One region of the Mesorhizobium sp. USDA 4132 genome, then DNA from elsewhere that is predicted to be linked to it. Evidence: riboswitches for the same ligand, from Rfam matches in the RefSeq annotation. Region 1 holds a riboswitch; the other holds the start of a gene.

The links. A riboswitch is a leader RNA that binds a small molecule or an ion and turns the genes downstream of it on or off. The one in region 1 is predicted to bind glycine.
Region 2: another riboswitch for glycine. It lies ahead of gcvT (glycine cleavage system aminomethyltransferase GcvT); the one in region 1 lies ahead of ACZ9IU_RS27375 (D-amino acid dehydrogenase).

The regions. Positions count from the first base shown of each region.
Region 1 covers NZ_JBWCCP010000002.1:988,355-992,056, forward strand. Annotated here, with positions in the region: partial or broken gene trbI (IncP-type conjugal transfer protein TrbI) at 1-634, shown strand, start outside; partial or broken gene ACZ9IU_RS27370 (helix-turn-helix domain-containing protein) at 733-1,212, opposite strand; glycine riboswitch at 1,405-1,495, shown strand; gene ACZ9IU_RS27375 (D-amino acid dehydrogenase) at 1,630-2,886, shown strand; partial or broken gene ACZ9IU_RS27380 (aminotransferase class I/II-fold pyridoxal phosphate-dependent enzyme) at 3,030-3,690, shown strand; gene ACZ9IU_RS27385 (Na/Pi cotransporter family protein) at 3,701-3,702, opposite strand, start outside.
Region 2 covers NZ_JBWCCP010000001.1:2,281,098-2,284,799, reverse strand. Annotated here, with positions in the region: gene gcvP (aminomethyl-transferring glycine dehydrogenase) at 1-455, opposite strand, end outside; gene gcvH (glycine cleavage system protein GcvH) at 452-814, opposite strand; gene gcvT (glycine cleavage system aminomethyltransferase GcvT) at 831-1,967, opposite strand; glycine riboswitch at 2,035-2,114, opposite strand; glycine riboswitch at 2,115-2,202, opposite strand; gene ACZ9IU_RS11805 (hypothetical protein) at 2,397-2,774, shown strand; gene ACZ9IU_RS11800 (copper chaperone PCu(A)C) at 2,842-3,330, shown strand; gene ACZ9IU_RS11795 (DUF2000 domain-containing protein) at 3,370-3,702, opposite strand, start outside.

The DNA of each region.
Region 1 (3,702 bases):
AGCTCCAAGGAAGACTTCTTCAATGCCGACCTCAAGGATCTCGGCTATCTGTCGAACACCGTCGTGCCGCAGCAGTCCCTGTACGAGCTGAAACGAGGCACGGTTATTCCGGCGACATTGATAACAGGCATCACTTCCGACCTCCACGGGCGTATCACTGCGCAGGTCAGCCGGAATGTGTACGACTGCGCGACAGGCCATCGCCTGCTGATCCCGCAGGGCACGAAACTGTTCGGTCGCTACGACAGCAAGGTTTCCTTTGGCCAGAGCCGGGTTCTTGTCGTCTGGTCCGATATCATCTTTCCAAACGGCTCGACATTGCAGATCGGCGGCATGGCCGGCACGGATGCGCAAGGATATGGTGGGTTCGGGAACAAAGTGAACAACCACTATCTCAAAACCTTCGGCTCGTCTGTCATGAGCGCACTGATCGGGACGGGCATCGACATGGCGGTGCCAGAGCTCAACGCTTCCCACGCAGGATACAGCATCCGATGCGGCAAGGCGCAATTTCGCCGAGACCTTTGGGCGAGTAGCCGACCGCACGATACAGCGGAATATGGACGTGCAGCCAACGTTGGAGATCCGGCCGGGCTATCAATTCAACGTCCTCGTTGATCAGGACATTGTTTTTCGGCGACCTACAGAGACTGACGCCACATATAAGGTTCGTTCGATAGCAGACCCGAACTCGCCGTCTGGACCAGACGCGCTGCCGTGGAATTCAAAAACTCATCGATACAAAACGACAAGGAACCCTCGCGCGGCCCTGTTGCCGATGTTTGAAATGTGATGATTGACATCGGCCGGATAACGCGCCGTTTCACCAGCTTTCAGGCAAACCCGGCTCTCGCCACTTTCGACTCCTAATCCATCGGTGATGGCGGTGAAGTATTCAGACGTGCCTGGTGCGTGCGGTTCACTGGCGAGTTTGCCGCCCTGTTCGATCTCGACGCTATACCACTCTGACTGACCGGCCAGACGCGGCGAACTAAGGATCTTTAGACGGCATAGTCCATCTGCGCTGCGTATCTCCGGAGTATGCTCCGCTGATATCACCTCAATGTCATTTGCGCCTGTCGCCGCACTGCTCCCGCCGATCAATTCCGAGAAATCTATTTCGAGCGCTTGCGTGAGGCTCCAGACCACGACAAATGTCGGATTGGCCTCTCCGCGCTCGATCTGGCTGAGCATTGACTTCGATACGCCGGAGCGGGTGGCAAATTACTCCAATGTCAGCTTGCGGCGCTTGCGCTCCTTTTGAACTATCGGTCCAATTTTCCATGTACGCTGAACCATTTTCCTTTGAGCCACTCTCTATCAGCTTCCATCATGTCCTGTATAAAGGAATTTTCCCGTTTGTGGAATTTTTGCGCTTGCGTTACGAGCGTTTGCACATGATAGTGTAAGAACGCGGGAGAGAGGAAGGTCAAAGAGCCTCGCCGAAGGAGCAACCGCCCCGGAAACTCTCAGGCAAACGGACCGCGCAACAAATACTGAACTCTGGAAAGAGAAGCATTCGCTTCCACCGACGGTGTAAGCAGTCAGACTAATTCCAGTCAGGCTGTGAAACTCTCAGGTCAATGACAGAGGGGGCACGGGAGAGCCGCGAAGGCGGTTGTTGTTCTAATGCCTCTACGGAAAGATCGCGTCGCCGTGATCGGCGCGGGTATCACTGGCGTCACCACCGCTTACAAGCTTGCAAAATCCGGGCTTCAAGTCACGCTTTTCGACAAGCACCCATATGCGGCCATGGAAACCAGCTTCGCCAACGGCGGGCAGCTTTCCGCGTCGAACGCCGAAGTCTGGAACAGTTGGACCACGATCCTCAAGGGGATCAAATGGATGTTCACGCCGGGTGCGCCATTGCTCGTCAATCCCAAGCCTTCATGGCACAAGTTGTCCTGGATGGCAGAGTTTCTAACCGCCATTCCAAAATATAGTTCGAATACCGAAGCGACAGCGAGGCTCGCCATCGAGGCTCGCCGCCATCTCATCCAGATGGCGGCTGACGAAGACATTGCGTATGATTGCCAAACCAGAGGCATTCTGCATTTCTACAGGTCGAAAAAAGGGTTTGAGCACGCGGCCAAGGTGACGCAGATTCTTGATCAAGCGGGCCTGACAAGGCGGGCCGTCACATCGGATGAAATCCGATCGATCGAGCCGACCCTACAAGGCAATTTCTACGGCGGCTTTTATACCGAAAGCGATTTCACCGGTGACATTCACAAGTTTACGAACGGATTGGCTTCTGCCTGCCGACGGCTGGGTGTACGGCAGATGTTCGGATGCGACGTCTCCGATATCGACGTGCTTGCCAGTGAAATCAGGATTGGTTTCGGTCAGTTCCAGGCAGGGCAGGACAGGGCTGAGAGCGCTGTTGAAAGCTTTGACAAGATCGTCATCTGCGGCGGGGTTCATTCCAGACGGCTGGCCGCGCAGCTGGGTGACAGGATCAATGTCTATCCGGTCAAGGGATATTCGATCACGGTCAATCTGACGGAGCAGCACGATCAGGCTGCGGCGCCTTGGGTAAGCCTTCTCGACGACGATGCGAAAATCGTCACCAGCCGGCTGGGAGAAAGCCGGTTCCGCGTAGCTGGAACTGCCGAATTCAACGGTGCGGGACGTGATATTCGCGACGCCCGTATAGAGCCACTCGTCGCCTGGTGCCGCAAGCACTTCCCGGCGATGAGCACACGGCAATGCGTTCCCTGGGCCGGCCTGCGTCCGATGATGCCGGATATGATGCCGCGCGTTCGCGCCGGCCGAAAGCCCGGTGTCTTCTACAATACAGGTCATGGGCATCTCGGGTGGACGCTGTCAGCTGTCACCGCGGAAATGGTTACAGGGCTCGTTCTGGGTTCCGACCAAGTAGCCTGAAGTTCGTTTTCAGATGACAAATACTGACAGATGCGCTCACTTGATAATTCCTATAGGAATTATCCTATATCACGGATAAGCATTTACATGGCTAGGAAACTAGAAGCTCATCTGAGCGCGCTACTGGCTCAGATTGAGCCGATGGCCTTTATAAGCACGAACGTCTCGTCACCAGCCAGCGAGACGGCAAGATATCGATCTCCGGCAAGAAGGAGAACCGCGAGGTCGTCAATCTTTGCGCCAACAACTATCTCGGACTGGCAAACCACCCCGACATCATAGCCGCTGCAAGCGAGGATTGGAGGAATTCGGTTTCGGCATGGCCTCGGTGCGTTTCATCTTTGGAACGCAGACACTACACCGGGAACTGGAGCATGCGATTGCCCGATATCTCGGCAAGGACGATGCCATCCTGTTCGCAGCCTGTTTCGATGCCAGTGGCGGGGTATTCGAGCCCCTGCTGGAGGCCGAGGATGCCATTACTTCGGATAGCCTCCACCATGCCTCGATCATCGACGGCGTGCGGCTATGCAAGGCAAAGCGCTATCGTTTCGCCAACGGCGATATGAGCGAACTGGAAGGCCATTAAAGGAGGCGGCACGAGATGGCGCGCGATTCAAGCTGATCGCCACGGACGGCGTCTTCTCGATGGATGGCTATGTCGCAAATCTCTCCGCGATCTGCGATCTGGCCGAGCGCTACGGTGCCTTGGTCATGGTCGATGATTGCCATGCCACCGGGCATCTCGGCGAGGCCGGCCAAGGGCCATCCCATAACCAACATCTACCGCATGGTTGTGGCGTGCGGACCGCAGCT
Region 2 (3,702 bases), on a different contig from region 1:
AGCGAGGCATTGGCGACGTCAAGGCCGGTCAGGTCGCAGATCATCGTCTGGAAATTGAGGAGCGCTTCGAGGCGGCCTTGCGAAATTTCCGGCTGGTAGGGCGTGTAGGCGGTGTACCAGGCGGGGTTTTCAAGGATGTTGCGTTGGATGACCGGCGGAGTGATCGTGCCGTAATAACCCTGGCCGATCAAGGAGACGAGCGCCTTGTTGCGGTTCGCCGTATCGCGCAGCTTGTCGAGCGCCTCGCGTTCGGTCAGCGCCGGACCCCAGGCGAGCGGGGTCGTCTGGCGGATCGAGGATGGCACGGTGGCGTCGATCAGGGCGTCAAGGCTTTTGTAGCCGACGATTTTCAACATCTCGGCCATCTCGGCGGGCGAGGGACCGATATGGCGGCGGTTGGCGAAGTCGTAGGGCTGGTAGTCGGTGAAATGGAAATCGGTGCTGTCGGTGGTCATGCGATCAGTTCCTGGTAGGCGGCCTCGTCGAGCAGCGCGTCGGCGTCGGAGGCGGTCTTGAGCTTCAGCTTGAAGAACCAGCCTGCTCCTTGAGGATCGGAATTGACGATCGAGGGATCGTCGACGATCGCGTGGTTGACCTCGGTGACTTCGCCATCCAGCGGACAATAGACGTCGGAGGCGGCCTTGACGCTCTCGACGGTCGCGGCATTGCCGTCCTTGGTGAGTATGGCGCCGACTTCCGGCAGTTCCACGAAAACGAGGTCGCCAAGCTGTTCGGCAGCGTGAGAGGTGATGCCGACGGTTGCGACACCGTCTTCGAGCTTCAGCCATTCGTGTTCGGCGGTGAATTTCAACATGGTTCTCTCCGGAGGATTATCGTTTATAGGTGGGGGTGACGAAGGGAAGGGCGGCGACCGTGACGGGCAGATATTTGCCGCGCACCTCCGCAAAAATCTGGCAGCCGGGTTCGGCAAAGCGGGTCGGCACGTAGCCCATGGCGACGGGGCCTTCGACCGAGGGGCCGAATGTGCCGGAGGTGACTTCGCCGAGTTCGGTCTGGCCCTCGGCGTCGGCGTAAAGTTTTGCATGGGCGCGGATGGGCGCCTTGCCCTCCGGCTTCAGGCCGACGCGGCGGCGGGAGGTGCCGTTCGCCAGTTCGTCGAGGATGCGGTCGGCGCCCGGAAAACCGCCGGCGCGGACGCCTCCGGTCCGGCGGGGCTTCTGGATCGCCCATTCGAGCGCAGCCTCAATCGGGGTGGTGGTCGTGTCGATGTCGTTGCCATAGAGGCAGAGGCCGGCTTCAAGCCGCAGCGAATCGCGGGCGCCGAGGCCGATCGGCTGGCAGTGCAGGTCTTCGAGCAGCGCCTTGGCGATCTGCTCGGCCTGGTCTGCCGGAACCGAAATCTCGAACCCGTCCTCGCCGGAATAACCTGAGCGGGAGACGATACAGTCGACATCGTGCAGAGACGCGTCGCGGACGTCCATGAACTTCATGGAGGTGACATCCGGCCAGAGAGCAGCCAGAACCGCTTCGGCGCGTGGTCCCTGGAGGGCAAGGAGCCCGCGGTCTTCGAGGAGTTCGACGTCGCAACTGGAAAGATGCGCCCGCAGATGGGCGAGATCAGCCTCCTTGCAGGAGGCGTTGACGACGACAAACAGGTGATCGCCGCGATTGGTGATCATCAGGTCGTCAAGGATGCAGCCGTTGTCGTCGGTGAAGAAGCCGTAGCGCTGGCGACCGGGTTTCAGGCCGAGAATATCGACCGGCACCAGGCTTTCGAGCGCAAGTGCCGCATCCTCATAAGCGCCGGATTTCGCACGGATGACGACCTGACCCATGTGGGAAACGTCGAAAAGGCCGGCGGCGGTGCGCGTTTGCAGATGTTCCTTCAACACGCCGGCCGGATATTGCACTGGCATGTCGTAGCCGGCAAAGGGCACCATCCTGGCGCCGAGCGACAGATGGAGGGCGTGAAGCGGGGTTGTCTTGAGAACGGTCTGATCGTCCAAGGACGCCTCCAGGGTTGGCGCATTTCAAGCGCCGGCTCAGATTCAGGCGCAATGACGCACCGGTTTATGAGCCCCCTCTGTCCTTGTCGCCTGAGATTGTTATCCCTTCGGCGGGCCCTCTTCGGGCCTCTCTCCAGAGTTCCTGTCGGTCGACTGCTGGTCCTTTTGCCTGAGAGTTTCCGGGGCGGTTGCTCCTTCGGCACCGCATTGAAGCGGCTTCTCCCAGCGAGTCTGGGTGGTATTATCGGCCTCGATCGCCATTTGGCAAGCCCTGCATGTCGCACCGAACACTATTTTTGTCGCAACGCAGCAAACGCGATTTGATCTAATGCAATGCGGGGTGAAATGGGTTCTGTATCACGCGACAAAAGGGCTTTTGCGCTTTATCGTGATTTGGATTATTCCCGCATCACTCGAACAGGCGAAACGATGACGGCAAGACTGGACATGGCGGCGACCTCAACGCGCATTTTCTGCGCGATGCTGCTGCTTTTGCTGGGGTTTGCCCATCAGCCCGTGCAGGCTTCCGCGCCGCTCGATTCCTACAGCGAAGCCTATCGGCTGCCGGACGGCACATTTGCCGATATCTGTTCCGATGGCGACCACGGCCATCGGATGCCAGCGGCAAAACCGCTCTGCGAAGTCTGCCTGCTCTCCGCCTCGGTCATCCTGCCGCCGCCGGAGGATGAAGCCTTACTTACGGCAGCGCGCGCGTCGCTTGCCAATCCCCTGCGCCAGTTTTCCGAACTGCTCGGTACGACCGCCGTGGCCCGGCCCAAATCCCGTGCTCCGCCGATCTCGATCTGATCCTTTAACGCTCTCAGATCAATCGCGGCCGACCGGCACAGATGCCGTCACCGTATGGGGATATTCCATGAAGACTTTCACCAAACTCGTTTTCGTCAGCATTTTCGCGGCGACCGGCATTATTATTGCGGGAGCTACGGCCGCTCAGGACGCGCCCACCAAGGTCGGCGACCTGGAAGTTACGGGCGCCTTCACCAAGGCGATGCTGCCCGGCCAGCCGGTCGGCGGCGGTTATTTCACCATCAAGAATAACGGCAAATCCGACGACATGCTGACGTCGGTCTCGTCGCCGGTCGCGGGCACCGTGGAGATGCACGAGATGGCGATGCAGGGCGAGGTAATGAAAATGCGCAAGCTCGATACCGGCATAGCCATCCCCGCGGGCAAGACCGTCGAGCTGACGCCCGGCGGACTGCACCTGATGTTCATCAAGGTCAAGGAACCCTTCAAGCAGGGCGGCAAGGTGCCGGTAACACTGACCTTCGAGAAGACCGGCAAGGTGGATATCACGCTGCCGGTCGAGGCGGCGGGACCGGCCGGCCACGAGCACAAGTGAATTCGATGGAGCCCGCTCTTGGGAGCGGGCTCTTCGTTCCTAGCGAAGCAGTTTGAGGCTACCGGTCAACGACTTTATCCATTTCGAAGGTCCGGCGAGGCCAAGGCCGTCGATCTCTTCCTCCGCAAGATCGCGATCGGGGAAGGCCGCCTCGTAGTCGCGGTAGTCGTGCAGCGATCTGGCGAAAGCCGGAAAGGGGACGATCGCGTGGTCCTGCAGCGGCAACAGCGCCTTCAGCATCAAAGAGCGGATCGTCTCTGCCTGCGCCTGCAGGATCGGCACCGGCAGGGCGGAACTGATATCGATCGTCCGGTTTTCGCGATCGGTCAGCCGGCGGGCGGCAAGTGCCGGCATGCGCGCACCGAGGCCGAC